Regions from separate parts of the Marinobacter sp. MIT932201 genome, predicted to be linked through region 2. Evidence: predicted binding sites of a transcription regulator. Region 2 holds the regulator's gene; each other region holds the start of a gene.
What was found. The regulator FliA, encoded in region 2, starts transcription of late flagellar genes. The targets are predictions, from matches to a motif close to CTAAAGTTTNNNNNNNNNNNGCCGNTAA.
Positions count from the first base shown of each region.

Region 1: a site for FliA is predicted at 3,457-3,484, ahead of SIC15_RS07390 (methyl-accepting chemotaxis protein). Genes of this name have one in related genera too.
Region 3: a site for FliA is predicted at 4,524-4,551, ahead of SIC15_RS07880 (methyl-accepting chemotaxis protein). Genes of this name have one in related genera too.

Region 1 is NZ_CP138917.1:1,616,101-1,626,479, reverse strand. Features, by position in the region: gene pyrC (dihydroorotase) at 1-395, shown strand, start outside; gene rnt (ribonuclease T) at 440-1,096, shown strand; gene SIC15_RS07390 (methyl-accepting chemotaxis protein) at 1,176-3,422, opposite strand; gene SIC15_RS07385 (SDR family oxidoreductase) at 3,579-5,564, opposite strand; gene SIC15_RS07380 (hypothetical protein) at 5,951-6,250, shown strand; gene SIC15_RS07375 (insulinase family protein) at 6,315-9,137, shown strand; gene SIC15_RS07370 (TIGR04282 family arsenosugar biosynthesis glycosyltransferase) at 9,143-9,775, opposite strand; gene SIC15_RS07365 (TIGR04283 family arsenosugar biosynthesis glycosyltransferase) at 9,762-10,379, opposite strand, start outside.
Region 2 is NZ_CP138917.1:2,811,668-2,822,046, reverse strand. Features, by position in the region: gene flhF (flagellar biosynthesis protein FlhF) at 1-1,002, shown strand, start outside; gene SIC15_RS12885 (MinD/ParA family protein) at 1,070-1,882, shown strand; gene SIC15_RS12880 (RNA polymerase sigma factor FliA) at 1,914-2,657, shown strand; gene cheY (chemotaxis response regulator CheY) at 2,820-3,203, shown strand; gene SIC15_RS12870 (protein phosphatase CheZ) at 3,224-4,009, shown strand; gene SIC15_RS12865 (chemotaxis protein CheW) at 4,026-6,194, shown strand; gene SIC15_RS12860 (protein-glutamate methylesterase/protein-glutamine glutaminase) at 6,260-7,411, shown strand; gene SIC15_RS12855 (flagellar motor protein) at 7,411-8,151, shown strand; gene motD (flagellar motor protein MotD) at 8,170-8,952, shown strand; gene SIC15_RS12845 (ParA family protein) at 9,150-9,947, shown strand; gene SIC15_RS12840 (chemotaxis protein CheW) at 9,940-10,379, shown strand, end outside.
Region 3 is NZ_CP138917.1:1,726,129-1,736,507, reverse strand. Features, by position in the region: gene SIC15_RS07895 (valine--tRNA ligase) at 1-931, shown strand, start outside; gene SIC15_RS07890 (ketopantoate reductase family protein) at 937-1,824, shown strand; gene SIC15_RS07885 (cob(I)yrinic acid a,c-diamide adenosyltransferase) at 1,844-2,401, shown strand; gene SIC15_RS07880 (methyl-accepting chemotaxis protein) at 2,442-4,472, opposite strand; gene SIC15_RS07875 (histidine kinase) at 4,593-5,480, opposite strand; gene ampD (1,6-anhydro-N-acetylmuramyl-L-alanine amidase AmpD) at 5,481-6,050, opposite strand; gene SIC15_RS07865 (DUF1631 domain-containing protein) at 6,177-8,486, opposite strand; gene nadC (carboxylating nicotinate-nucleotide diphosphorylase) at 8,710-9,549, shown strand; gene SIC15_RS07855 (YqcC family protein) at 9,550-9,885, opposite strand; gene SIC15_RS07850 (ParA family protein) at 9,898-10,379, opposite strand, start outside.

The sequences.
Region 1 (10,379 bases), 1.2 Mb from region 2:
GCCCGCACCTTTATTGCCTGCCAATTCTGAAGCGCAACCGCCATCAGAAGGCGTTGCGGGACGCGGTAGCCAGCGGCGACAAACGCTTTTTCCTGGGCACGGATTCTGCTCCCCATGCCAAGGATCGCAAGGAGGCTGCCTGCGGCTGTGCTGGCTGTTACTCAGCCTATGGCGCCATCGGCCTGTATGCGGATATTTTTGAAGAGCTTGGCATTCTGGACAAGCTTGAGGCATTCGCCAGCTTCAACGGCCCTGACTTCTACGGCCTGCCGCGCAACACCGATACCATTACCCTGGTTCGCGAACCCTGGACCATGCCGGCGGAGCTGCCATTGGCTGACGGAACCATCGTGCCTCTCAAGGCCGGTGAAACCGTTCACTGGCGACTGGCGTAAACCTGATCTATTCCTTCTCACCCACGGCCAAGACCGGAGCTTGAGTGACTGACGAAAACAAACCACCGCATCCCATGTCCCGCCGCTTCCGCGGATTTCTACCCGTTGTCGTCGACGTGGAAACCGCAGGATTCAATCCCGAGCGGGATGCCCTGCTGGAGGTGGCGGCGGTAATACTGACCATGGACGACGACGGCTGGGTGCGGCGAGCGGAGACCCACGTACAACAGATTGATCCCTTTGAAGGCGCCAATCTGGAGCAATCCGCCCTGGATTTCACCGGCATAGATCCGTGGAATCCAGAGCGTGAAGCGGTTCCCGAGCGGGAAGGTCTCAGTGAAATCTTCAGCCCGATTCGCAAGGCGGTGAAAAACCACGACTGCAAGCGGGCCGTTCTGGTGGGACATAACGCCACTTTTGACCACAATTTCATCTTTGCGGCCGCACTGCGAGCAGATATCCGGCGCAATCCATTTCATCCCTTTTCCACGTTCGATACCGCCACTCTGGCCGGCCTGGCGTACGGCCATACGGTTCTGGCCCAGGCTTGTAAGATCGCGGGCATTCCGTTCAGCAATAAGGAAGCCCACTCCGCAGCCTATGATGCGGAAAAGACTGCGGACCTGTTCTGCGGCATTGTGAATCGATGGAAAGAGCTGGGCGGCTTTCCACCTCCTGTGATCCCCGAAGAGACCGAGTAAACGCCATTAAAAAAACCCGCCGTAGCGGGTTTTTATTTGTGTGCCGAGCATGGCCTAAGATTTTAACGCCTTCTGGTACTCAGCTGACTTTAAACCGGGACAGCGAATCTTTCAGTTGATGAGACAACTCGGCCAGGTCACCACTGGCTTCTGATATCTGGGCCATGGCCTGTTTGGTCTCAACGGACTTTTCTGCAATTGTAGATACGTTGAGCGTTACTTCTTCGGCTGTGGCTGATTGCTCTTCGGATGCAGTCGCAATCTGCTCCGCCATACCGGACATCCGGGTGACCTCCTCCACTGCCTCGCGAAGCTGTAATACAACGGCTCCTGCCCGCTCGGAAATACCGCTGGCCTGGACGCTGCAGCGGGTAACCACCTGTGAAGCACGCTCCGACGAATTCACCAGAGTTTCGATGGAACTACTGATCTCCTCGGTCGCCTTCTGGCTATTCTGGGCCAGGCTGCGCACCTCATCCGCAACCACCGCGAAGCCCCGGCCCTGTTCACCGGCCCGGGCCGCTTCAATAGCGGCATTCAGAGCCAACAAATTGGTCTGGTCGGCGATGGACTTTATCGAATCCAGAACCCTGGTGATGGATTCCATATTCTTTCGCAAGTCCTCTATGCCGGCCTCAGCTTCCTCCAGTTCCCTGGCCATAGCACGGGTGTCCTCAGCGGAGGATTCCACCTCGGCTGCGCTGCGGCTGACCGCCTCATGAGTGCGCTTGGCGCTGGCTGCCGATTCCGCGGTGTTCTGGGACACTTCGTTGATGGCGGAGGACATTTCCTCAATGGCCGACGCCACCTGCTCAGTCTGCTCTGCCTGCTGATTCACACTCTCCAGAGTATGTGAGGAAGTACCCGACAATTGTTCAGATGCACTGGCCTGGCGCTGGGAAGCCTCCTCGACCCTGAAGATCACTTCTTTCAGGTCCGACACCATTTTGAGCATGGAGCCGTAAACACCCGTTGCCCTGTCACTTTCGGACGAATCGATGACCAGATTACCCGCAGCCACCTGCTCCGCCAGTGCCTGCAATTCGGCCGGGTCTCTGCCGAGGGGTTTCATGATCCGCACTGCGGTCCAGACCGCCACGGCCACTACAGCCAGGATCACAATAGCAATGGCTATCGCGGCCAGCGTCCACATTTCACGCACGGGCGCCAAGGCCTCGTCTTCGCTGATCTCCGCCACCAGCGCCCAGTTCAACCCGCCTACAGCAACTGGCCTGTGGGCGGAAAACACTGGTTCGCCCCGGTAGGACGTAACCACGCCTTCACCGGAATTCCCAGCCAGAGCTTCATCCACCGATGTCGAACTTATGCGCCCATTCTCCGGGTCGGCAAAGGAAGCGACAACGCTGCGGTTTTCCGGATCCAGGTATGAGTCTGACCGCATCAGGTTATCCGGGCCCACCAGATAGGCATCCCCGGTTTCGCCCATGCCATCTCGCTCCATCATGATGTTGTTCAGGCTGTCGATGGGGAACTGGAAGGCCAGCACGGCCAGCCGCTCATCCTTTTCGGAATATATGGGGGTTGCCACAAATCCGGCGGGCGCACCGTAGGACGGTACATACCGAGTAAAATCAACAAAAGTCGGAGCAGTATCCTGTCCGTCAGACAGCGCCTGACGATAAGCTGCCGCAAGGCCGGAATCCGCGTAGGGACCGTCTTTCAGGGAGGTAGCAAAATCAACCTCTTTGGCTACGGAATAGATAACATGGCCTGTATCGGCATCAATGAGATAAATATCGTAGTAGCCGAACGCCTCCTGAAACTCCTTGAACGAGGTGTGCCACTGTTTGTGAAGGGTGTTATAAAACTGCGCGATATGGACGTCGGCCGATACCAATTCGTCTTTCTGCCCCACAGGATTCGGGTTGTCCACGATGTAACCCATCTGCAGAGCCAGGCTGTTTTTGCTGAGGGATGCAACGAAATCCGAGGCTGAACGTCCCTTAGCACCACCATTTTGCTGTAAGGGTGGCAAGAAATTCTGCTGATAATAAGCCTCGACGTTTTCTCGTAAGGTCGACTGCTCCTCTTGTACCAGTTTTTCGTAATTCTGAAATGCCAAACCAAACCCCTGGGCCGCCGTTCGGGTCCCGCGATTATTGGCCATGGCTTTCAGCTGCCGGGCAATAGTGCTGAGATAATCTTCAACACTATGCTGCTTGTTGGTAGCCGCAATAGAGAGTTGTTGCAACGCCTGTTCCGTCAGGCTCTGTCGGGCAATTTCGGCGTTAAAAAACGAGATGGCAATGACGGGAAGCAGGCCAACCAGCAGCAAGGTCAGCAAAAGACGTTTCTTGAGAGTCATCAATAGCCCTTCTTTTATATTGTTCTTATGTTAACCATCGGCTATCGGCAGGTTTTCTTTAGCCCAGAACAACTCAAAAAAGAGGCGAATCTTATTTAACCAATTGAAATGGGAGGGGAAGTAACTCCCCTCCCACTCGATTCAGGCGCTACCACGTTACCAGTAGATGCCCCGCATGATGGCGGCGAAAGCCACCTGCTCTGTGGACACCTTCGGCTTCTCGCCGGATCGACTGCCGGCGGCGGCAGGTGAATCCGGGAACATCCGGTAACCGGTGTTCATGACAATCTCGCCCATCTTGGGTGCCAGGGCATGCAGCACCTGGGCAAAAATCCCGAGACGAGTCGCGATGCGTTTCGGTCGATAAACAATCGCGTCAGCGACCATGCCTGCGGCCTCGTCCGGCGTCAGGGTAGGCACCGAATCGTAGATCTTGGTCGGCGCAATCATCGGGGTCTTCACCAACGGCATGTTGATGGTGGTGAAGGTCACGTTGCGATCTGACCACTCCGCAGCAGCGCAACGGCTGAATGCATCCAGGGCAGACTTGGACGCCACGTAGGCCGAGAATCGGGGCGCGTTGGTCAACACCCCGATAGACGAGATGTTCACTACGTGCCCTCGGCGGTTCTCCAGCATCTTCGGCGCAAAGCCCATGATCAGGCGCACGGAACCGAAGTAGTTCAGCTGCATGGTGCGCTCGAAATCGTGGAATCGATCGAACGACAGGTCCAGTGACCGGCGAATGGAACGCCCGGCATTGTTGACCAGCACATCCACGTGGCCGTGGTTATCCAGAACGGTCTTCACAAACTCATCGCACGCGTCCATGTCGGAGAAATCGCACGGATAGGCGTGCACGCTCGCTCCGCGAGACTCCAGCTCCGCGGTCACTTCCTTCAGACGCTCCAGTTTCCGGGCGCCGATCACCAGGATGGCGCCAGCGTCTGCCAGTTTTTGCGCCGTGGCCAGACCGATACCGGACGTTGCACCTGTCACTACGCACACGCGACCTTCAACCGTGCCCTTGAGCGTGCGGTCCTTGAACAGGTCCGGGTCCAGATTGCGCTCCCAGTAGTCCCAGATCACCGGCGCGTAGTCCGGCAGCCGGGGCACTTCAATACCGGTGCCTTTCAAAACACGCTCGGTTTCACGGGCGTCGAACCGGGTCGGGTAATTGATGAATGACATCACGGAGGGCGGAATGCCCATGTCGTCGAGGATTGCCGAGGTCAGCCGCTTCACGGGCGGAAGATTCTTCAGACTCTGGCGAATGAACGGCGGAATAAAGCCGAACATTCTGGAATCAATCCGCATCCCCATCTTGGGTGCGTGCCCCGCCTCACTAAAGATATTGAGGATTTCGCCAACCTTGTACGGATCACTGTCCACCAGGTGGAAGCACTTGCCGTCTTCACCCTCAAGGTGGGCAATGTGGTCCATGGCGTTAACTACGAAATCCACCGGCACAATGTTCAGACGCCCGCCTTCGACACCAATGGTCGGCACCCACTGGGGTAGCGCATGGCGAATTTTCTGAATCATCTTGAAGAAGTAGTAGGGGCCATCCACCTTGTCCATTTCGCCGGTGGAAGAATGACCAATTACCATGCCCGGGCGGTAAATGCGGAAGGGAACCTTACATTCCTCCCGAACCACCTTTTCAGATTCGTGCTTGGTGCGCAGGTAAGGATGGTCCAGCTTCTCGGCTTCCTCGAACATGTCTTCGCGGAAAACCCCCTTGAACAGCCCGGCAGCCGCGATGGAAGACACGTGATGGAAGTGTTTGGCGCCCATTGCCTCGGCAGCACTCACCGCAGCCCGAGTGCCCTCGATGTTGGTCGCCTGCTGAGCTTCTTCGTCGGCCCCCATGTCGTACACGGCGGCGAGGTGAAAGAAGTGGTCGATTTTCCCTTTCAGGGCTTTCAGTGTCTTGGCGTCAATACCCAGATTTTTGCTGGTCAGGTCGCCTATGACAGCCTTCACCTGGGTTTCATCCGCACCCCACCGCTCGCGCAATTTGTCCAACTTGTCCTGGGATTGTTCACGCACCAGAACGTGGACAGTACCCCCACGTGCCAGAAGCTTCTCCACGAGGAAACGGCCAATAAATCCGGTGCCACCCGTCAGGAAATAATTCATCGATCTTCCACCCTGCCTGTTGCTCTGTTGTTGTCTATCCATGCCGGCACTCATACAACTAAAGTCTTAGAGTTTTCCGGAAACGCCGGCATTGTACTTAATTGCAACCTTCATGTATCGAACTTTTTTAGAGCTTTTACTCTGTAAGCCTTTGTTTTGCATAGAGCTATTACTCTAAAAATTTTCTCCCGCACGCTCAACGGGCCTGTCCGGTTCGCCGACACAATGCTTTTGAGACTAGCACAGGAATTGGCCCATGCATGCCCAATTTCCGGATTACCGCAAAGCAATGAAAGCGCCCGCCAGCAATGACATAATCGGGAACTTATCGCGCCTTCTGGCATCTCTTCTTTTCACAGGAAAACCGATCTTCGGAACCACCAATCATGCAAAAAGACAATCCCAACGCAGAACGATACATTTCCATTGCCCGAGCCTGTTTGAGGGCCATAAACGACACCGCCGAAAACGCAGGTTCCCGCGAGGAGAAAATCCAGGCGGTCTACGAGGCCATTGATCAAGCCTTCCAGGCCGAGTTTGCCGATTACCGACAGTCCGTCGCCATCATGGCCACGGTTCTGGAGCGTATCGCCTCTGGCCAGCTGGACGGTGAGAAAGCCGCGGATCTCGCTCGTAAAACATTGGACCAGCAACCAGAGAGCACACGCAGCGCGCCGATGCACTGATACACGAAACTCTTCTCCGAATCACAGAGAACCTATGAACACACGCACCGTCAGGAAGAACTCAATGCAGAACCCGATATCACGCCTGTTTTCCCTGCTGACACTTGTGCTGTTCAGCACCCTTGCTTTTGCAGCCCAGATTCCGGAGAAGAGCCCCAATGACGATAACCAGTACCGGTTCATCGAACTGGATAATGCCCTGAAGGTGATTCTGGTTTCGGATCAGGATGCCGACAAAGCGGCTGCCTCGATGAACGTTGCTGTCGGTAGTGGCGATGATCCGGCGGATCGGGAAGGACTCTCCCACTTCCTGGAGCACATGCTGTTCCTTGGAACCGAGAAATATCCGGATCCAGGGGAATACCAGCAGTTCATCAAGAGCCATGGCGGCCAGCACAATGCCTTCACTGCATTCCAGGACACGAATTATTTCTTCGATGTTCAAGCCGAATTTCTGGAACCGGCCCTGGACCGATTCGCGCAGCAGTTTTCCGCACCCCTGTTTACCGCCGAACTGGTGGACCGTGAACGCAACGCCGTGCACTCGGAATTCAGCGCCAAACAAAAAGACGATGGGCGCCGATTCTATTCCGTAAAAAAAGCCGCCAGTAATCCCGACCACGCCTTCAGCCAGTTTGCGGTGGGCAACCTCAGCACCCTGGAGAACACCGAAGACAACCCGCTCCGGCCTGACCTGATCGAGTTCTGGAAGCAGCACTACTCCTCGAACATCATGAGCCTGGCGGTTTACGGGCCGCAAACCCTGGACGAACTGGAATCCATGGTGCGAGGCCGGTTCGATGCCATCGAAAACCGAAACCTCGAAACCAAACGCCATGTGGCCAGCCTTTACCGGGCGGAGGACCTCCCGGCCAAGGTAACAGCAGAAGCGCTCAAGGATGTTCGCAGCCTGTCGCTTACCTTCCCGATTCCATCCCAGGAAGAAAACTACCGTACTAAGCCCGTCAGCTACGTGGCCAACCTGCTTGGCCATGAGGGCCCAGGCAGTCTTTTCGATGCGCTTAAAAAGGCCGGTCTGGCCGAGAGCCTCTCCGCAGGTCTGGGCATGGATACCGGTGAAAACGCCACCCTCGAGATCAGCATCTCCCTGACACCCGAGGGGCTAGCTCGCCATGAGGACATTTTGCCGTTGGTGTTCGAGTACATTGAAAAGGTTCGCCAGAGAGGAATCAGCGAGCAGCGCTTCCTCGAGATGCAGAACCTTGCACGAATAGACTTCCGGTTCCGCGAGCAGGGTAACCCCCTGCATGAGGCGATGCGTCTCTCTCGCTACCTGCAGGACTATCCGCCGGAAGACGTACTGCGGGCTCCCTGGCTGGTTGAGCGCTTTGCACCGGAGCAGTATCGCGACATTCTGGACAGACTGACACCGGAAAACCTGCTTGCCTTCGTTCTGGCACCGGAACCTGAACTGGAGAATCCGAATCGCACCGACTGGTACAACGCCGCCTGGACCCGGGAAGCCCTGAATCCGGAAATGCTCACGGCTCGGAGCCTCCCTGAGCTCTCGGCCCAGCTGCGTTTACCCCCTGAAAACCCCTTCGTACCGGAAGATCTGGCGATGGTATCGGGAAGCACGATGGACCAGCCGACAAGACTCGGCGCACTTGAAGGAATGGATGTCTGGTTTGCCCGGGACACCCGGTTTGATACCCCGAAAGCCAATGTGTTCGTGGGTCTTCGAACGCCAGCCACCCGGGCTTCGGCCCGCAGCTACGTTCTGACCCAGCTGCTGGTAGACACCATCAATACTAATCTGAATGCCTGGGCTTACTCCGCCAGCCTCGCGGGCCTGGATTACAGCGTTTACCCTCATCTGAGGGGTATCACGGTTCGTGTCGGCGGTTACAACGATAAACTCCATACCCTGATGAACCGGATACTGGTCCAGGTGGCTACACCAGAGCTAACGAAGCAGCGTTTTGAAATCGCCCGGCAACAGCTGATTGACGGCCTTCAGAACAAGGCCAAGGACCGCCCGGTGGAACAGACCTCGGAGTTCGTACAGACGTCCCTTATCGAAGGTGCCTGGCCGACTGACGCCAAGCTCAAGGCTGCCCGGGAAGTGAGCTTCGATGAACTGAACTCCTTCTCGGAGGCCCTGCTCTCACAGGTGGACCCGGTCATGCTGGCCCATGGAAATCTCACGGAAGCCTCGGCCCTGAACCTGGCGCGGCAGATCGACGCGATTGTTCTGGGCAACAGTGAATTGACCGAGGTAGACCGCAGTCAGGTACGTCAGTTGCCAGACACTGAAACGATGGTTTCCATTGAGGTAGACCACCCGGACACCGGCTATACACTCTACATGCAGGGCGACAACACCAGCTTCGAGGAACGGGCCCGATTCCGTCTGCTGGCCCAGATCATCAGCAGCCCGTTCTATGAGGAAATAAGAACCAACCGCCAGTTGGGCTATATCGTATACGCGACGCCTTTCGAAATGCTGGAGACGCCTGCCCTCGGGTTTGTAGTGCAATCGCCGTCGGCAACGCGCGCAGAGATCGACCAGGCCGTTCAGGAGTTTTCCAACAGCTTCGAGGAGACCTTGTCAGCATTGACAGCGGAGCGTCTGGAACGCGAAAAGCAGGCTGTCATCAGCAAACTGCTGGAGAAGGACCGGCAACTTAGCGAGATCTCCAGCCGCTACTGGCGCGAGATTGATCGAGACATGGAAAGCTTTGATTCCCGTGAGCAACTGGCCGACGCGGTGCGAGGCGTGAGTAAAGCGGCACTGCTTGAAACGTTCCGGAAGTCGGTTCTGGAGCGAGACCAGAGCCTGCAGGTTGTGACCGGCGGAGACGGCCTTGAGGCGAGTCGGGCTTTGGGCAGGCTAACGGAACTGCCACCGGTACCCGCCAGCTGAAAACATTAGCAGGTACGCAGAAAACGAGCCCAGTCCTCGGGCTCGTCAACATCCCAGCGGGGCTCGAGCAAACAATAGCTGAGCCCCGACTCTTCCAGTCGATCACAGGTTTGAGTCAGAACTTCGGGCGTCCCCCAGGCAATGTCGTCGAGCATTCCCTCCGCCACTCTGGAGGCCCCAATCAGCACATAGCCGCCATCGTCTGACGGGCCGAGCACAACGTCATAATCCGCCAAACAGGCAACCGCCTTGCGGGCATAATCCGGGTCCACCGACGGGCAATCACTGCCAACAATCAGGGCCCGCTCGTAATCCCCAAGTGACTGACTGAGGGCGCGGTGCATCCGCTCCCCGAGCGTCCTGCCCTGCTGGACGCCCTGATGCAGACCTGCACCTTCCAGTTCTTCAACAATCGATTCGGCCTCGCCGGGCCGATCATCAGCCGGTCGGTCCCACCAGAACTCTACCGGGTAGCCGGTCGCACACAGGTTATCCAGCACCGCCAGCGTAAGTCGGATGTGGGCATCAAGTGCGCCCACAGCGCCTAACTCCGGCATCAAACGGGTTTTTACCCGGCCAGCCTCCGGCCATTTGGCAAACTGCAGAAAGACCGCCGACGGAAAGTTACTTTGGGGCATTACGCACATCCGATCGATAGATTTGGGCCAGAGACTCTGGCGATTCACCACGCCAGTAACGCCAGCGCAGTTGCCACATAAGAAGAATCGTTCGCCAGGCACCATTTTTCTGCCAACGGCGGCTATCGGTAACAACAGGTTCGTTTATACAGAAGGGACGGAACACCAGGCAAAGACGACGTGAAAACTCCACATCTTCCATCAGCGGCATAGGCTGAAAGCCGCCCAGCGCCTCGAAAGTATCCCGTCGTACAAACATGGCCTGATCGCCGGTGCAGATGCCGGTCAGGCGGGAGCGCTGATTCATGAACCAGGCAATAACCCGGAACAGCGGTCGCTCACCGCTCAACCGCACATCGAACCGTCCCCAGGCCCGGCGCGTCTGGACGAAACGTGCGAGGTGCTCAAGAGTGTTGTCCGGCAGGCGCGTATCCGCGTGCAAAAACAACAGAAGATCGCCTGTTGCCGCCGCTGCCCCGGCGTTCATCTGAAGCGCCCGTCCCTTCTCTGCGACAACCACCCTGTCGCAAAGCGACCGGGCCAGCTCAACGGTTCGATCGGTGCTGCCACCATCAACGACAACCACCTCATGCCCCCGTGTACG
Region 2 (10,379 bases):
TACTCAGGTCCGTCGTTTGCTGCTGTTCAGGAAACGGTCGGCGGCGATTTCGGTGATAGTGTGGCTGAGCCCCAGGCGCCGAAGGATGTCTATTCTGATGAACTCGCACAGATGCGTGCCGAGATCAGCTCCCTCAGGGATATGATGCAGGGTGGTCGCCCGCAGCCGGACCCGGTGGTTTCGACAAACACGGCTGTTCAGCAAAGGCTGGCCGAGCGCCTGCAGGAATTCGGCCTGGACAGCGAGCTGGCAGGGTCAATTTCCCGTCGCCATAAGGCAGGGCGACTGGAAGATGGTTGGAAGCAGTCCCTGAAAATGCTGTGCACCGGCGTCCGGACCTCTCGCATGGAGTGGCTTGATGAGGGGGGCGCCTATGCGCTGGTGGGTCCTACCGGTTCCGGCAAGACCACCACGATTGGAAAGCTGGCGGCGCGGTATGTGCTCAAGCATGGCTCCGACTCCCTGGCTCTGGTCACCACCGATCGATACCGGGTGGCGGCGCACGAGCAGCTGTTCGTGTTCGGTCGTATCCTGAATGTGCCGGTTCGGGTGGTGGATGAGACTCACAGCCTGGACGATATTCTGGACGAGCTGTCAGACCGTCACCTGGTTCTGATTGATACTGCCGGGCTGACAAGTTCGGATAAAGGTTATCAGGAACAGCTGGCCGAACTGGCTCGCAGCCATCACAATGTCAAAACGCATCTGGTCGTCTCGGCAACCAGTCAGCCGCGCATCATGAAATCCGTCTGGCATTGCTATAAGATGGCAAATCTTGCGGGCTGTGTGATGACCAAGATCGATGAGGCCCTCACATTGGGTGAGTCCCTCGGTTTTGTCATGGAAACCGGTCTGCCGGTAGCCTACTACACAGACGGGCAGAAGATTCCTGAAGATCTGCACCACGCAGAAGCTGTTCCGCTGGTGCGGCTGGCCGTGGATCGGCTTAAAACACTCCAGCAACAGCAGGCGGTCGCAGAGGGCCTGAAAGAGCACGCCTGAGACCGGACAGATTGACAGCAGGCGTCGGAAACGCACCGGCGAAACGTGGCAAGAGACAAAAAACAGTATGAGCAGAGCACATCCGGTACAGGTGATTGCAGTTTCCGGCGGTAAAGGTGGAGTCGGCAAGAGTAACGTGTCGGTCAACCTCGGAATTGCCCTGGCGCAGAAAGGCCGGAGAGTGGTGCTGCTCGACGCCGATCTTGGGCTCGCCAACATCGACGTATTGCTGGGCATCACCGCCAACCGTAACCTTCAGGATGTTCTGGCAGGCGACTGTGACCTCAAGGACGTTCTGGTAAATGGTCCCGGCGGCATAAAGATCGTTCCTGCCTCCTCAGGTACCCAGCGGATGACCCAGCTCAGTCCCATGGAGCATGCCGGGCTCATTAATGCGTTCAGCGAGCTGGGGGATCAGATCGATGTACTGATTGTCGACACTGCCGCCGGTATCTCCGAATCGGTGGTCAGCTTTCTCAGGGCGTCCCAGGAGTTACTGTTGGTTGTGTGTGACGAACCCACGTCCATCACCGATGCCTACGCCCTGATCAAGCTGATGAACCGGGATTATGGAACCAATCGTTTCCGCATTCTTGCCAACCAGGTGCGGAATGAGCAGGAAGGCCGGCATCTGTTCGAAAAACTGACTCGGGTCACCGAGCGCTTCCTCGATGTGGCACTACAATATGTCGGTATAGTCCCCTACGATGAGGCAGTGAAGAAAGCAGTCCAGAGACAGAGGGCAGTGCTGGATGCCTATCCCAGAGCGAAAGCCTCCCTGGCCATCAAGTCTCTGGCCGACAAGGTAGACAGCTGGCCGTTGCCGTCCTCTCCCCGTGGACATCTGGAATTCTTTGTGGAGCGGCTCGTCGAAGTCTGAATCGGATCCAGTCAAACAAGAAACCGGATACATGACATTGGCGAAAAACCTCGGAATCTATAACCAGTCGGGTGCGCAGAAGGCATCTCAGCTTGTTGAGCAACACGCGCCGCTGGTCAAGAAAATTGCCCTCCATTTGATGGCCCGCCTGCCGGCTTCCGTTCAGCTTGAAGATCTTATGCAGGCCGGCATGATTGGCCTGCTTGAGGCTGCCCAGCGATACAGTTCCACCAAAGGAGCCACCTTCGAGACCTACGCCGGTATCCGGATTCGTGGGGCGATGGTCGATGAAATTCGCAAGGGCGACTGGGTTCCCCGCTCCGTGCATCGAAACGCCCGTCGCATTTCCCAGGCCATCAAGGCTGTGGAAGACCGGCTTGGCCGGGAAGCCCAGGATCAGGAAGTGGCCGAGGAGCTGGGCATGGAGCTTGCTGAGTATCATTCCTATCTTTCCGATTCCAACAGTGGCCGACTTTTTAGCCTCGATGAGCTCAATGAATCCGGAGAGCTGCCGATAGAACAGACAGAGACGCAGGATAACCCTCTGGAGGGGTTGTCCTCCGATGCCTTCCGGCGGAGCCTGGCTGAGGCCATTGAAGACCTGCCGGAGCGGGAAAAACTGGTTCTGAGCCTTTATTACCAGGAAGAGCTGAACCTCAAGGAAATAGGCGCCGTGCTGGGCGTCAGCGAGAGCAGGGTCAGCCAGATTCACAGCCAGGCTGCCTTGCGCCTTCGGGGGCGGTTGTCGGATTGGCGCCAGGAACCGGACAGCTGATTGCGTTCAGTCTGTGTCTGCGAAGGGGCAGTCTGTAGTTTTTGGTAACCGATGCTTTACAACGGAAGCAAAGGTCTGACAATAAGCGGTTTAAACAGCGGCCTGCTAGACTTTGAACGCGAAGGTCAAACGAATTCCGGGTGTTACTAACTGGAGGTCCCATTGGACAAAAACATGAAAATCCTCATTGTGGATGATTTCTCCACAATGCGACGGATCATCAAAAACCTGCTGCGTGATCTGGGCTTCACCAACACCGATGAAGCAGACGATGGCAACACAGCCTTGCCGATGCTGAAGAGCGGCAAATACGACTTTCTGGTCACCGACTGGAACATGCCGGGCATGTCCGGGTTCGATCTTCTGAAGGCTGTCCGGGCTGACGAGAATCTGAAAACCCTGCCGGTATTGATGGTAACGGCTGAGGCGAAGCGCGACCAGATTGTTGCCGCGGCTCAGGCGGGCGTGAACGGCTACGTTGTCAAACCGTTCACTGCCGCTGTGCTCAAGGAAAAGATTGAGAAAATCTTTGAAAGAATCCAGTAACCAGAGGTCGGATGGCTCTCATGAGCGATAGCAAAAAGAACCATCGGGGCCTTGAGCCGGAGGTGACCGAAAAGCTCCAGCGGCAGGCAGCAGAGCTGGCAGAGAGTGTTGATGCCGGTGATTATGCCAAAGCCATGACCCTGATCAATGAACTCAGCGAGGTCAGGGATCAAAGTCTGTACCGCGAGGTAGGGCGATTGACCCGGAGCCTGCACGAAGCCATCCGGAACTTCCAGATTGACCCCCGGAACGCGGAACAGCAGGAAGCGCTGTCGAAGATGACAGACGCCTCCGATCGCCTCGAATACGTTGTGCAGATGACCGGCGAAGCGGCCAACCGCACCATGGACCTGGTTGAGGAAACCATGCCGGTGGCCAACGCGTTTCGTGAAGAAGCGGCCTCCTTGCGGGACGAATGGCAACGTCTGCGTCGTCGGGAGATGCAGCCGGCGGAGTTCCGGGAACTGTACGGCCGTATTGATCGCTTTTTTGTCAGCACAGCCAGCGACGCTGACACCATGTACAACAATCTGTCGGAAATCCTGCTTGCTCAGGATTATCAGGATTTGACGGGCCAGGTTATCCAGAAGGTCACCGCCCTGGTAAAAGAGGTTGAGGAGCAGATGCTCAGCCTGGTGGTGATGGCCAGCCATGTGGATCAGCTCACCGGCACCGTGCACCAGATTGAAGAGAAGGAAGAATCTGCAGAGAAGGGCGTCGGGCCCCAGATCAAGGCCGATGAGCGTGAAGATGTAGTTTCGGGACAGGATGACGTTGACGACCTGTTGTCCAGTCTCGGTTTCTGAACAAAGAGGGTAACGCATGGCGTTTGATGCTGATGAAGAGATTTTGCAGGACTTCCTGGTAGAAGCCGGTGAAATTCTCGAAAAGCTGTCAGAGCAGTTGGTAGATCTTGAGCAACATCCTGACGACAGTGATCTGCTCAACGCCATTTTCCGTGGCTTTCACACCGTTAAAGGCGGCGCCGGCTTCCTTCAGCTTGAAGCGCTGGTAAATTGCTGCCACTCCGCCGAAAACGTTTTCGACACTCTGCGCAATCACAAGCGTAAGGTGGACTCTGAACTGATGGACGTGGTTCTGGAGGCCCTGGATAACGTTAATGCCATGTTTGAAGAGGTTCGCAATCACGAGGAACCAACACCGGCTCCGGACGAACTGATTGCCCGCCTCGATGCCCTGGCCCTGCCAGAAGGTGAGGGAGCGCCTGTCGCTGCCCCTCAGCCAGAGCACGAAGAGAGTGAACCGGCGGAGGATGGCGGCGACATCACCGACGACGAATTCGAACAGCTTCTGGATGCCTTGCAGGACGAAAAGAGCGAAGAACAGGCACCGGCTTCAGACTCCGGAGCGTCTTCCGGTGACCGGGAGGGTTCCGGAGATGACGAGATAACCGACGACGAGTTCGAGGCGCTGCTCGACCAGCTGCACGGAAAAGGGCAGTTTGCCGGCGCACCTGCGGGCGAGGACGAGGCTGTCAGCAAAGAAGAAAAGCCGGCGGCCAAGGCAGAAGGCGGTGGCAGCGACGATCTGATCACCGACGACGAATTCGAAAAACTGCTGGACGATCTCCATGGCAAGGGTGGAAGCCCGACTGCCGGCGGAGAGTCCTCCACTCCGAAAAAGCCCGCGGGAGCGAAGGAGCCTTCAGCGCCAAAAGAGCCTTCAGCAGCGAAAGAGCCCTCAGCGCCAAAAGAGCCCTCAGCGCCGAAAGAGCCAGCCAAGCCAAAAGCAGAGGCACCGAAGCCCGGGAAGCCGGAGACCAAAGGCGCTGCCACCCCTGCGATGCCCGCCCGCGAACACGCGCCCGCGGCTGAAACAACGGTGCGTGTTGACACCAAGCGTCTCGACGACATCATGAACATGGTGGGTGAACTGGTGCTGGTGCGTAACCGCTTGCAGCGTCTGGGCGCGGAAAGCGAAGACGAACACATGCACAAAGCCGTGTCCAACCTGGATGTGGTCACCACCGACCTCCAGTCTGCCGTCATGCAGACCCGTATGCAGCCGATCAAGAAGGTGTTCGGCCGGTTCCCCCGGGTTGTGCGTGACCTGGCCCGGAACCTCAAGAAAGAGGTCAACCTGGTGATGCACGGTGAAGACACCGATCTGGACAAGAATCTGGTCGAAGCGCTGTCTGATCCGCTGGTTCACCTGGTGCGAAACTCGGTCGATCACGGGATCGAAGCCCCGGAAGTGCGCGAGAAAGCAGGTAAGCCACGCCAGGGTACGGTAACCCTGTCTGCCGAACAGGAGGGGGATCATATCCTGCTGTTCATCGAGGATGATGGCGCCGGTATGGATCCGGAAGTGCTCCGTCGCAAGGCCGTCGAGAAGGGGATTTACGATCAGGATGCCGCGGATCGCCTGACCGATTCCGAGTGCTTTAACCTGATTTTCGCAGCCGGTTTTTCCACGAAGGAGCAGATCTCGGACGTCTCCGGTCGTGGCGTAGGCATGGATGTGGTCAAAACCAAGATAGGCCAGCTCAATGGACAGTTGAGCATTGAATCGCAACTGGGTAAGGGTTCCCGGATTGTCATCAAGGTTCCGTTGACCCTGGCCATCATGCCCACACTGATGATCATGTTGGGTGACCAATCGTTCGCGCTGCCGTTGGTGAATGTGGTCGAGATCTTCCATCTGGACCTGACCAAGACCAATATCGTCGACGGACGAGAGTGTATTGTGGTCCGGGAAAAGGTGTTCCCGCTGTTTCACATCAAACGATGGCTGGTGCGTGATGGTACTTCCCAGGAAGTGCCGGAGAACGCCCATGTGGTCATCGTAGCCATGGGGACCAAACAGGTCGGTTTTGTTGTCGACCAGTTGGTGGGGCAGGAAGAGGTGGTGATCAAGCCCCTCGGTCGAGCCCTCCAGGGTACGCCGGGAATGGCCGGCGCCACCATTACCGGCGACGGCAGGATCGCGCTGATCATTGATGTGCCAAGCCTGTTGCAACACTACGGCTAAGCCGGGCTTTCAGGTGACTGCGGCCATAGAAGGCCGAAGAACGATGGATTGGGTAGGAGAAGTGGATGACAGTTTCTGTCCTGGTCGTTGACGATTCAGGGTTTTTTCGCAAACGGCTGACGGAAATCCTGACCAGCTCCGGCCAGATCAAGGTGGTTGGGGCTGCAACCAACGGCCGGGAAGGCGTGGAGCTGGCCGAAAAGCTGCGTCCCGATGTGATCACCATGGATTACGAAATGCCGGTGATGGATGGCATCTCCGCCGTGCGCGAAATCATGCGCAAACACCCCATACCGGTACTCATGTTTTCTTCTCTCACCTATGAGGGCGCCCGCGTCACACTCGATGCCCTCGAGGCGGGTGCCGTCGATTTCCTGCCCAAGAACTTTGAAGAAATTGCCCGGGACAACAGCCAGCTCCAGAAAATCCTGATTGAGCGGATTCTGGACGTGGCCCGCAGCCGCCCTGGCAACCGCCCTGCAGCGCCGGCCCGCCCCGAACCTTCGGCGCCCACGTCCCGCGCTCCCGCCACGCCGGCCCGTCCTCGTGCGGAAGTCACGCCGCGCCAGCGGCCAGGCGCCCACAGCCCTGCGGCTGCGCCTGAACCCGAGGCGCAGAGGCGTCCTACCCGTCGAGGCCCGGCAAAGCATTACGCTGTGGTTGGCATCGGAACCTCCACCGGTGGACCTGTTGCCCTGCAACGGGTACTGACGGCGTTGCCCGCAACCTTTCCGGCTCCCATCGTGTTGGTACAGCACATGCCTGCCAGCTTCACGCCGGCTTTCGCTGAACGCCTGAACAAGCTCTGTCGGATTGAAGTCCGGCAGGCCGCGGATGGCGATGTGTTGCGGCCGGGACTTGCTCTTCTGGCACCGGGTGGCAAGCAGATGATGGTTGAGAACCGGGGTGGGCAGGCCAGGATCCGCATCCTGCCCGGCGACGAGCGGCTCAACTACAAGCCCTGTGTCGACGTCACCTTCGGTTCCCTGGCCCGCAGTTTCCCGGGCAAGACGCTCGGCGTCATTCTTACCGGCATGGGCTCGGACGGCAAGGAAGGGTGCCGGATGATGAAGCAGAGCGGGTCGGACATCTGGTCCCAGGATGAAAAGTCATCGGTTATCTATGGCATGCCCATGGCCGTTGCCAAGGCAGGACTGACTGACGACGTGCTGTCCCTGGACGAAATCGGTCCGCGTCTGGTCGAAGGTGTCTGCTGATGGATATCCTGAGTTTGCTCGGGGTCATACTGGCCTTTGCCGCAATTCTTGGCGGTAACCTGCTGGAAGGCGGAGCGGTTGGCTCACTGTTTAATGGGCCGGCGGCCATCATCGTCATCGGTGGCACTCTGGCCGCGACTATCCTGCAGACCTCGTGGCCCATGCTGAAGCGGGCTTTCACTCAGGTGCGCTGGGTCTTTTTCCCGCCGTTTATCAACCTTGAAGACGGTATCGGAAAAGTCATTGACTGGAGTGTAAAAGCTCGCAAGCAGGGCTTGCTGGGCCTTGAAGGGCTTGCCGAGCGCGAGCCGGAGCCCTTTGCCCGCAAGGGGTTGCAGTTGCTGGTCGACGGTGCCGAAACCGAGACCATCAGGGGCATCATGGAAGTTGATCTGGAATCCCGTGAGCAGAGGGATCTGGAGTCGGCCAAGGTGTTCGAGGCCATGGGTGGTTACTCGCCAACCATCGGCATTATCGGGGCTGTCATGGGCCTGATCCAGGTGATGACCAACCTTGAGGATCCCCAATCCCTGGGTAGCGGGATCGCAACCGCCTTTGTAGCCACCATCTACGGTGTGGCGCTGGCCAACCTCCTGTTCTTCCCGGTCGCTAACAAGATGCGCGGTATCGTGCGGGAGCGCACCCGCTATGAGGACATGATGATCGATGGCCTGATTGCCATCGCCGAGGGTGAAAACCCGAAATCCATCGAATTGCGGCTGCGGGGCTTCCTGCAGTAAGCATGCGCAGGCCAACTTATGCGGCGCCGTAGGCAACCCCAGGATGATCTGCACAACAAGGAGCGGTGGCTGATTTCCTACGCGGATTTCATCACCCTGCTGTTCGCCTTTTTCGTCGTGATGTACTCGGTATCGTCCGTTAACGAAGGCAAATACAAAGTCCTTTCTGAAACCCTGACCGGCGTGTTCAATGCACCCCAGCGCTCCTTCCAGCCAATCGAGATTGGCGACCAGCCCCAGAGATCGCTGAATGCGCCTGCCGAGAACGTAATCCCGCCGGCGGTGACCGAAGCGCCCCGAAATCCGGAGATGGACGCGCAGGCGCGGACCGAAGCGCTGCGAGCCATGGCTGACCAGCTTTCCATGGAGTTTGATGAGCTGATCAACCAGGGCGTGGTGTCGCTTGAGACCAGCGACCAGTGGCTGGAGCTGAATCTGCCCAACAGTCTGTTGTTTGGCAGCGGCGATGCCGAGCCCCATTACGATGCGTTCGAGGTGGTCGAGAAAATCGCCACGGTTCTGAACAACCGGGACAACGCTGTCAAAGTGGAAGGCTTCACCGATAATCAGCCGATCAGTACCTCCCGTTTTCCGTCAAACTGGGAATTGTCAGCCGCCCGGGCGGCTGCCATGGTCCGGATGCTGGTGATGGAGGGCATCGAGCCGGAACGTCTGGCGGCTGTCGGCTATGGCCAGTATCAGCCGGTTGCCCGGAATGACACGGAAGAGGGACGGCGCAGAAATCGGCGGGTGGTATTGCTGATTTCCCGTGACGCCAGTATCCGCGGCGCTATGCGCTGAATGGCATCGTCGGCAGATGCGTATAGAGCCATTGGCACGGTTCCTGTATTAATCCCCGTTAACAAAAAGGCGCCGGCAAGAGCTTGCCGGCACTCCCGAATGCAATTCGTTCAAGTTGCCCGGGGAGTGGCCGATAACCGGGCTGTGGCTATCGTTAAAGTTCGGCCACACCGACGTGTTCTCTGGAGAATCGAAGCGTGCGAATCTGGGCAGTAGCCAATCAAAAAGGTGGTGTCGGTAAAACCACGAGTGTTGTCGCGCTGGGCGGCCTGCTTGCCGAGCGAGGCAAGCGTGTTCTCGTTGTAGACCTGGACCCACACGGCTCGCTCACCAGCTGGTTCGGGTATGACCCGGATACCATCGCCCACAGCGTTTTCGATCTGTTCCAGCATCAGGGTAAGGTGCCCGAGGGTCTTCCGGCCCAGCTGATTACCGAAACCAGCTGCAAGGGGCTGTCCCTGCTACCGGCAAGTGCGGCTCTGGCTACCCTTGAGCGCAGGATGATCGGGGTTGAGGGCATGGGGCTGATTATCTCCAGGGCCCTGGCCCAGCTCTGGGACGACTTTGATTATGTCCTGCTCGACAATACTCCCTCTCTGGGGGTTCTGATGGTTAACGCCCTTGCGGCAGCCCAGCATCTGATCATTCCCGTGCAAACCGAATTTCTGGCCATCAAGGGCCTGGAGCGCATGCTCCACACCCTGAAGATGATCATGCGTTCCCAGAAAAACGAACTTTCTTACACCATTGTGCCCACCTTGTATGACCGGCGGACACAGGCGTCGGTGAAAAGCCTGAACCTGTTGCGGAAGACCTACCGCGAGTCCCTCTGGCAGTTTGCGATTCCGGTGGACACCAAGTTTCGGGATGCCAGCCAGGGCGGCATAACACCGTCCGCGCTGGATGCCGAAACCCATGGTGTCCGCGCCTACAGCCATCTGCTGGATGATCTCATGGCCCGGGTGGGCAGGGTGAAGGAGCGTCAGCATGGCTGACGATAAATTGACACGGCTGGCGGATCCGGAAACTGCCATTGCCAGTTATCTTGACGAACTGCTGCACACGGCCACTGATACGGCGCTTCGGGAGGAAATCGAAGCGCCGGAACCGGTGAAACCTGCACCTCCGGAACCGCGGGTGGCAACCCGCACGAAACCGGCATCTGTGCCAACCGTCGAAAAACCGCCGGCAAGACCTGAACCACCCAAACGGGTCCGGGAAACGCCGGCGGAACCTGAGAGGCCAGTGGTGCGACAGGTGCCGGAAGCGCCGGTGCCGAAGGCAAGGATTGAAGCTCAGCCTGCGCCGGAGCCGGCCGCGCCGCCGTCCCGCCCGGAGTGGTCAGAACAGCCCTTTGAGTGCCTCATTTTCACGGTGGCCGGTCTGCAGCTGGCGGTGCCTCTGATTCTGCTCGGTGCCATTCACCG
Region 3 (10,379 bases), 1.1 Mb from region 2:
CAAGCTCTGGAACGCAGCCCGCTACGTGCTGATGAACACCGAGGGCGAAGATTGCGGCGTAAATGACGAGCCCGTGGAGCTGTCCCTGGCCGATCGCTGGATCATCAGCGAGTTGCAAAGCTGCGAACAGGATGTCATCCGTTACCTGGACCAGTACCGGTTCGATCTGGCGGCCTACGCGCTGTACGAATTTATCTGGAACGAGTACTGCGACTGGTACCTGGAGCTGTCAAAGCCGGTGCTCAATGATGAAAGCGCCAGCGCCGAAGCCAAGCGCGGAACCCGTCGAACCCTGGTACGCGTACTGGAAGCGGTTCTACGCCTGGCGCACCCGATGATGCCATTTATCACCGAGGAAATCTGGCAGCGCATTGCGCCTCTGGCCGGGAAGACCGGCGACAGCATCATGCTGCAGGCTTACCCACAGCCGGATGCAACCAAGCAGGATGCAGCGGTCACTGCCGATATTGAATGGCTGAAAGGCGTAATCGTTGCCGTTCGAAACATCCGGGGCGAAATGAACATCTCGCCGGCGAAAAAGATTCCAGTACTGCTGCGCGGCAAAGACGCCGAAGACCAGCGACGCATGAACGACAACCGCCAGTTCCTTGGCTCCCTCGCCAAATTGGAGAGCCTGGACTGGTTCGAAGGTGACAAAGCTCCGATGTCTGCTACCCAGCTGGTAGGAGACATGGAAGTTCTGGTTCCCATGGCCGGCCTGATCGACAAGGATGCAGAGCTCAGGCGCCTGGACAAGGAGCTGGAGCGCCTGCAGAAAGAGATTGGCCGCCTCGAGGGCAAATTGGGGAACGAGAAGTTTACTGCCAAGGCGCCAGCCGAAGTGGTTGAGAAAGAGCAGGAGAAACTCCGGGACGCCCAGAGCAGCCAGGCCCGCCTGAGCCAGCAAAGGGCTGACATCGAGGCCATGTAACCGGCATGATCGGCATTCTCGGCGCAGGCTCGCTGGGCAGGCTCTGGGGCGCAATGCTACCTACGGGGGGCATTGCCTTCATTGCCAGGCCCGGTGAGCCGACCGGCGCCAGTGTCGATTACCGGTTCCGGCCTTTTAAAGGGCCGGAATCACAAGTACGGATTCCCTTTCTACAGCCTGGCGACGAGCCAGAGCTTATTCTGGTTACAACCAAGGCCGGCGATACCCTGGACGCCGTTGCCGGCGTCATCAACCAGTTCGCAATTGATACCCCCATCCTGCTTTTCCAGAACGGTCTTGGCAGCCAGCAAGCCGTTGCCAAGCGGTGGCCGGAGCGACCAATCCTGGCCGCAAGCACTACAGAGGGCGCGAACCGACCAGAATCAGGGCTTCTCGTTCACGCCGGTACCGGTGACACCTGGGTAGGCCCGATGACAAGCCCCGCCAAAGCAACGGTCAGGAAAGCCGTTACCATGCTGGCAACCTCCGGCCTGAACATTCATCCGGAGACGGACATCGTTCAGCGCCTCTGGCAAAAACTCATTATTAACGCCGGCATCAACCCCTACACCGCCATCCTGGACTGCCCCAATGGCAAGATTCTGGATGCCCCCCTGTACCAGAGCACCATCGACCAGCTCTGTCTGGAGCTTTCACAGCTGATGGACGCCGCCGTCAGGATTCGACAGACACCGGACGCGCTACGGGAACGCATCGAGCAGGTAGCACGCAATACCGCCGGCAACACGTCATCCATGCGTGCCGATGTTCAACGGGGACGCCGAACCGAGATAGACTTTATAAACGGATACGTGGCGAAACTGGGAAAAGAGCTCGGCATCGAAACTCCGGTGAACCAAATGCTGACCGAACGGGTACAACAACTGTCGTGACGTTAACAGGAGCAGACTGATGGGCAACCGCCTTTCCAAGATTTACACCCGCACCGGCGATGACGGCTCTACGGGCCTGGCCGATGGAAACCGTATTGCCAAGAACGCCCAGCGGGTCGAGGCCATGGGTACCGCTGATGAACTCAACTGCCACATCGGGCTTTTGATCGAGACACTGGACAGCGACGACGAACTGGTGGAAAGCCTGCGCCGTATCCAGCACCATCTGTTCGACCTTGGCGGCGAATTTGCCATTCCCGGCAGCCGTGTGATCGGCGACGAACACATTGAGTGGTTGGAGGGCACCCTGGACCGGCACAACGAGGGTCTACCGCCACTGAAGAACTTTGTGTTGCCAGGCGGCAGCCCCGCTGCAGCCCAATGCCATCTTTCCCGTGCGGTCTGTCGCCGTGCAGAGCGGGTTGTCGTCGCCCTCGGCCACGAGGATTCCATCAACACTGCTTCCCGGCACTACCTGAATCGTCTCTCTGATCTGTTATTCGTCATTGCCCGCGTATTAGCCCGACGCGAGGGCGGTGAGGAAATTCTCTGGGAACAAAAAAAATCCGGCCTCTAGGGCCGGATTTTTAGTTGTCTCGCTCCAGTTCTGGCGCCAGTCAGACTTTAAAGGCCTCCACCAGACGCTGAAGTGAGGCCGTTAGTTGCGACATTTCCCTCGAGGATCCCAGTGTCTCCTCGGCATTGGCGGCCGTTTTATGGCCCAGTTCGCCAATCTGCTCGACATTGGCATTCACGTTTTTCGCAACGGCAGACTGCTCTTCTGCCGCCTGTGCAATCTGGTGGCTCATATCCACGATCACCGAGATGCCTTTGGCGATTCTGTCCAGAGCTTCCGTCACTTCACCAGACTTCTGCACCGTTGTCTCGGTAACATCCCGGCTGTTGGTCATGGCCGACACCGCGTCTTTCACGCCGCTCTGAAGCCGGGAAATCATGCCTTCGATCTCTTCGGTGGATTTATGGGTACGCTGAGAGAGTGAGCGGACCTCATCGGCAACTACCGCAAACCCACGACCCTGTTCACCTGCCCTCGCGGCCTCAATCGCAGCATTCAGGGCCAACAGGTTGGTCTGTTCGGCAATCGCCTTGATCTCTATCAGCACCTGGCTGATGTTGTCGCTGTCCTTGCTGACCCGGTTAATCACTTCCACTGCGCCGGAGATCTCGCCTGCCAGCTTGTTGATGGTTTCTACGGTATCGGCAACGACGCCACGACCGGTCTCGGTGTCCTGCTCGGCGTTGCTGGCGCTGTCTGCCACCCGGTGAGCGCTTTCGGTAACTTCGTGAACCGCCTCGACCATCTGGTTCATGGCTTCGTTGATCTGGCCGCTTTCTTCCATCTGCCGTGCCACGGCTTCGCTGTTGGCCGCCGCAGTATCGTTGACCCGGGTTGCCTGCTGGTCCACATCCGCCGTAGTCCGGCTGACGGAACGGATAAGCTCGGCAATCCGGTCGGTCATGTTATTGAATTCCGTGGTCAGCTCGCCCAGTTCGTCGCGATTGCGCAGCATGATGTGGGTGGTCATATCGCCGGCAGCGACGCTGCGAGCCGCTTCGCTGAACCGGTTAATGGCGGTGCGTACAGACATGAAGAAGCCGATATAGAGATAGACCACCACCAGAAGAACAACAACCAGGGCGATGACGATCAGCCGGCGCTGATTGACCTCACTGTTCAGCCGCGCCTGCAGATTCTCGTCGACCACGTTGAAAGCCGCCGCCTTGACCTGATCATAGTGAGCCAGTTGCCCGGACATCAGGTCGTTGTATTCAGTCCAGGGCATTTCCAGGCGCATCGGCGTAATCACGTTCACATCCAGTTGATCCCGAACCACCATCAGGCTCTCATCAACCCGCTGGATGGCATTACCCGCCCGCTCAGCCAAAGCCGGCGATGCCTCAGAGGCCAGGGCCAACGCTGGTGAGAGCAGTGAACTGCGATTGGTCAACTGGTCATAGATTTCGTTCAGCGTTTCGCTCAGCGCATAGCCTACCTGTCCCTCGACCAGGGCATAGATACCGTAGGATTTTGCCTGGCCAATCACGGTGCGGGCTGCCGGCAGTGAGTCGCGGACAAGTCCCAGAATCAACTGATTTTCCCGGGACGTCCCCTGCCCCAGGCCCGAGATTTCAATGGTGGCCGAAAGCAGGGCCTGAGCCTTCTGGACAAATTCCTGGTAATACTTGAACTGCGGATCGAAGTTACCCTGATAGTTGTCTTCAGACCGCAGAGCCTCCCACTCCTGCCGAAGGTCGTTGACCTGCTCGGCCCAGGAGCCAGATGTATCGAAAGAACGAGCCTCGGCAGTCAGGGCCGCCAGCGTATTATCGATCTCACTGGCAGCCTCTTCCGACACCGCCATAATAGCGCTCTCGTCCTTGATGATCGCGGGTGAGCGATAATCGCGATAATCCATCGCGGCGTCCACCAGCCGGTCAACCTGCTGAAGCTGCTCAAGCCCCTCGACACCTCGAGTCATGGTCTGGACGGAACGGTTCAGCTCGGAAATGGCGAGCCAGGACAGCCCACCGATCGGTAACAGGAACAGAATGCTGATGAGACTGAACTTGTAAACCATTGGCAGCCGGTTCATCAGTGCAATGGCGGGATTAATGAGTTGCTTCACAGGGACCCTCGTGCTGGCAAAAAACAACTGAACTCATGTTCTTTTCTTATATTGTCGCCTAAAGTCTTAAAAACTTAAGCATTATTTCTTGTTAAACTGTAATGTTTTATAAAATCCGGCTCAGACAACCCCGGAAATGACCAGCAGAGCGAGCGTGCATATCCAGACCAGCATGCTTCTGTTCAACAAATCCCTTACTGCTCTCAGGCTACGTCCTCCGAACGCTGTCCACTCATCCGGATGAACCCGGGAAAAGCGGGCTGGATCCAGCGCATACCCGGTTAACGACCCGTTGGCCGAAATCATGAGCACCTCCCCGGCTTCTTTGGTCACACCGGTCAGCGTGCGGCGGGTTTCCCGCAGCCAGCCGGCCAGGTCTCCGGCAATTCCGAAGGTCAGGGAAAGAAGCCTGGCAGGGATCCAGCCGGCGAGGTTCGCCAACCCGGAAAAGCGCGGCCTTGCCGGAGCCTGGGGCCACTGATCGGCAAGAGCAACCAGACCGCGGGCGAGAACGGCAACGCCGATACCACCAACCACGTACCAGAAAGCCACCAGAAAGAAGCGCTGGAACACCGACACCATAAGTGCCTTCGACAGCGAGAGGTGCATGGCCTCGGGAGACACCGCTGCTCCCCGTTCATCAGCCGGCAAAAGATCTTTCACATGATGCCAGGCTGACTGCATGTCCCCCCGCTGCCATGCCTCTGCGTAGGCCCGGAGGATCTGTCGCCAGCCAGGCGTTCCCATGAGAACGACCAGAACCAGGAACTCCAGTGGGTAAGCAGCCATTCTCCAGCCGGAGGCGACCAGGAGATATTGCGCAAGCCCGAGCAGAAAGGCCGGCAATAAAACCAGTGCCAGCCCGATACCTATCCCGGACTCACGGCCTGCCCTGACCCGGCTGCCATGCCTGAACCAGCGACGCCAGACCTCGTCACCGGAGAGCAGATCAAGGGAATCCAGACGCCTGCGAACCATGTAAGCCAGCAGAAACACAACAAACACCATTCAGACGTTCCTCCCCGAACCTCTCGCTGCGTGCAGCCCCGCCCGGAAGTACTGCCAGTCGAAGGCCGGCCCCGGATCAGTTTTCCTGCCCGGCGCAATGTCGCAGTGGCCGGTGATACGGTCAGCAGTGATGGCCGGCCAGGCTGCCATAATCAGGTCCGCCACCTCTGCCAGCCTACGATACTGTTCAGGGGTGTAAGGGATGTCGTCAGTCCCCTCCAGTTCTATGCCGATGGAGAAATCATTGCACTCGTCCTGACCTTCGAAACACGAACGGCCAGCATGCCAGGCGCGCTCCAGCAGACTGACAAACTGAACCAGATCACCATCCCGACGAATCAACAGATGGGCGGACACCTGAACGCCCTCGATGGTCTGGAAATATGGGTGCGCGGAGTGATCAAGCCGGTTGCAGAAAAAGTCCTCTATTTCCGGACCGCCAAACTGCCCGGGAGGCAGGCTGATGTTGTGGACGACCAACAGGGAGATGGGCACCCCGTCCGGACGGGGCCCGAAATTTGGCGAGGGACGCCAGCGGGCGAAGGAAATCCGTCCGGTTTCACGAAGCAATCTTGCATCGGTACCGGAATCAGTATGGCGTTCGGCGAAAACGTCTGTATCGGGCAAAGTAATTCCAGATGTATCAGAGGATTACACTCTCTGATTGAATCACAAACTTGCCACGGTTGCTACGAATCAGTCCTTGCGGCTGCTGCGCAGGTTGTCGATGATCGACTCCAGTGCCCGATCAAAGATGAGGCCATCATCGAGCATGCTGATCTTCCCGGCTTCCATGTCGGCGGCGAGTTCCAGACGCAAATACTCGGCCACCTTGGCACCACTGCGGTTGACGAAGATGTACTTGCCAGTGGCTTTGATAAAGGCCGCAAGCTTGCAGCGCACCTTGGTTTCGTCTCGGGTTAGCTCAATCCATGAACCCACGCGCAAGCTTTCCGCCTTTTCCAGCCATTGCGGCGATACCTGAGCCGGATCCGCAGTCTCTGCCATCCCCGCTTTTTCCTCTGGCGCCTCGTTGGCCAGCTCAGAGGATGCCTGCTCGGGCTCGGTCGGCGCCGGGGTCTGCTTGAACCCCTCGTCTGGCGCCGGAGGAGCCACAGGCGCTTGCAGCGAGCGCTCGGGCTCTGGCTCGGGCAAGTCTTCAGGCTCCGCCAAAGGTTCGGGACGGGACGGCGCGGTCACCAGCCGCTGGAAAACGTCTACGTGGGCCAGTTCCAGGTCACGAATGGCCGCATCGGTGGCAAACGGGTCCCAGGAAATTTCCTGGAGGGCCTTGCGAAGGTCATCCACAATGGCTGGAATCGCACGGAGAAGCTCCCCACGGGTAGAGTCATTGATCGGGCGAGGGTCGACACTCCACACCAGCTGCTCGGTGAGATTCCGGGCGTGTTGCCAGCGGTCGCTTTCCTCACCTTCACGGAGAACCACCCATTGCAGATATTTGGCCCATGCTTCGTTCAGGAGCCCGACAACCGGCTCGGGAATGTCCCGTTGCTCCATCAGTTCCTGTAACAATCCGTCCGCCGCCTGAGAGGCACGCTCCTGCCGGGCTCGACCCTCTTCTGCATCCCGCAGGCGTTGCTCCACGAGCTCACGACGTCTTCGGTCGAGATCCATGAAGTGGCTGAAGTCTTTGAGCAGTTCTTCGAACAAACTGACGTCGGTGGTGAACTCATCCAATACCCTGTCCACAACCGATTCAATTTTTTCCCTGAGCGGGTCCCTCTGGCCGGCCTTCTTTTCAGTCCAGCCGATGGCTGACAGCGCCAGTTCATTAAGCAGCTTACGGACCGGGTGACCGCCGCGATTGAAGAAGTTCTTGTCGCTCAGCGCCACCTTGAGTACCGGAATCTGCAGGCGACCAATCAACGCCTTCATAACAGGATGCAGCTGACGATCCTCAAGGATGAAGTCGAACAACATGGAAACCAGGTTGATCACGTCGCTGTCCACCTGGCCCACGTGCAGGCTTTTGCCATCACCTGAGCGCAGGATCGGCTGAAGCTGCTCGTTCAGCGGAACAACGGCATCGTCGCCCCATTGACGACTGTTAGACTGCGCCTCGGTGAGGCGCGCCATCAGTCTATCAGTATCAATGTAACCTTCACCGTAAGAGCCAGTACCGCTGGCAGGAGCGGTATCGCCCCGGTGCAGCAGCGCACTGAGCTCCGAGAATGTTGCCTGCGATTGAGACATACCCTGGTTCTCTGAAGAAAAACCTTCCTGCCCGCCCGCGCCTGCCGGTGCCGAACTCTCGCCTGCCGGGCGCTGACCCGAGCGAGCGGGCACCCTGCCGGTAGGGGGACGCTTCATGTCCGGCATAACCCCTTCATTAATCAGGGTGCGGTTCGCTTCTTTGTAGAAGTCACCGAGAGTATCGGCAAGCAGGCGATCAAACAGCTTCAAAACCACCAGCTTTGCCCGGATATCAATATCCAGATCGGCACAGGCTTCGGCAACACCGCCACAGATGATCTCCGGACTCAATGGCATCTGCGCGTCTTTCAGCTCAATTCCCGGCAACAGATGCCCGACACGCGCTGTCAGCAGACGGATCTGTTCGGTGTAGCGGTTCCGGAGCTTGTTGATCAGGTTGTCCACAGCAACCTGCTGCTCCAACTGGGAGTGATCAACGAGGCTGAGAGAGTCCTCATCCACGTGCTCCAGGGACCGGCCGCCCTGCTGGGGTTGGAACTTTCCAATTTCATTGAACGCCTGGCTGACGTACTGGAGAATCGAGACCATCATGGACTTGCGACGAAGCCTGAGCTCGCGCATGGCGTCAAAGTAGGCGGTCTGGTCAAGATTTGTCCCGGCTCTGTCGGCGAGTTCGAACAGGGCATCATCGGCACGATCGAAAAAACTGGCAAGAACGGACTTCAGGGACTGACCCGATGCGTCACGCAGACGAATGAGGGGCGCAGGCAATGAAAACCGGGCGGGCGGCTTCTGGCCTGAAAAGCTGACAACCTTGTTATCGTGCACCATGTCGCTGCTCCGCCTTGTCTTGCAATAATGCCTTTTGGTTTCTCCACTTCACATGATACGAGCTGCCCACGTCAGGTTGTGTCAGATTTTGTCACCTTTTGTGTAGACCTGACGTGCATCACAGTTTAGCAGTCTGGACTCAAGAGTTTGGCGATTCTCTGGCAGCCCTTTAGAATTGGCAGCCTGAAACGCTCACAACCCTCTGCACCGGACATTTTGCCCTATGATCTCCCCAGAACTCCTTCGCCAGGCCCGAATTGAGAATGTTGCCCAGAGCCTGCGGGAAGACATTGGTGATGGTGACATCACGGCCAGGCTGATACCCGCCGACAAACGGGCGAAGGGCCGCGTGATTACCCGGGAAACCGCGACGATTGCAGGAAGGGAATGGGTTAACGAGGTGTTCCGACAAGTGGACCCGTCCGTGGAACTCACCTGGCAGGTATCCGATGGTGATACCGTTTCACCGGACCAGGTGCTGTTTACTATGGAGGGCCCTGCCAGAAGCCTGCTCAGCGCCGAGCGAGCAGCCCTGAACTGGCTCCAGACCCTGTCCGGGGTAGCTACTTCATGCGCCGCTTATGCTGCCCGGGTTGCCCACACCCAGGTTCGCCTGCTGGACACCCGCAAAACCTTGCCAGGTCTGCGTCTGGCCCAGAAATACGCCGTTACCTGTGGCGGTTGCTTCAATCATCGCATCGGCCTTTGGGACGCCTTCCTGATCAAGGAAAATCACATTGCCGCCTGCGGCTCAATCGCCACTGCCATTGAGGCCGCCCACAGGATTGCGCCAGGCAAACCGGTTGAAGTGGAAACCGAGAACCTCGACGAGCTGGCGCAGGCGCTGAAGGCTGGCGCAGATATCATCATGCTGGATGAATTCTCGCTTGAGGATATGCGAACGGCTGTTGCCACCACTGGGGGCAAGGCAAAGCTAGAGGCCTCCGGGGGCATCAACGCCGACACCCTGGTGCCGGTCGCCGAGACGGGCGTGGACTACATTTCGATCGGGGCGCTGACCAAAGATGTGAAGGCCCTGGATCTGTCTATGAGACTGGACTGATCACCCGTCACTCAGAAGGCGATCGATAGCTTCCAGTTCCCTGACCAGCCGGCTCCCGGACTCCGGCCGTCCCCGGAAGTGCTCCTCGGCCATCGGTGCGATGCCGGAAGCCGAGGGTAACGGGTGATCGTTTTCGATGATCACCTTCATCCGCTCAACGAAGACAAACTGCAGCCACTGGGTGAACTCCAGCGTATCGATACAGAATGGCTGAACGCTCTGGAATGCTTCGTCCGGTGGTGGCTCAGACTCCCAGAGACCCAGCTGCCGCAACTCCATCTCAATGTTCAGAAGGCAGTCTGCAACCTGCCCGATCGGGTTACCGGATTCAGTCATATCAATCTTGCCTCAATCGTTGAGCGGCTCAAGCTCCACGGTTTCACCATGCAGGACCCGGAACAGGTCCTCATACTGGCGTGTCAGTGGGTGCTTGGGCGCCATGTGAATCAGGGGTTGGCGGCTTTGATGGGATTCTTTCATTTTCACGGAGCTTGAGAGCCTTACCGGCAGCATGGGCAAGCCTTCTTCGGTAAGCTCCCTGACCAACTGCTTCGGCAAGCTGGCGCGGGGCTGGAACTGGTTGGCAACAATTCCCTCCACCACAAGGTCCTCGTTGTGATCTTCCTGGAGATCACGAATCTCATTCAGGATGTTGTACAGGGCCTGCCGGGAAAAATCGTCACAATCGAAGGGTATCAGGCAACGCTGGGCGGCAATCAGAGCGGAGCGCGTGTAGAAATTCAACGCGGGCGCCGTGTCGATGTAGATCGCATCGAAGGATTCACCGAGCTTTTTCAGTGCTTCCCTCAGTTTGTAGATCTTGTGCTTCG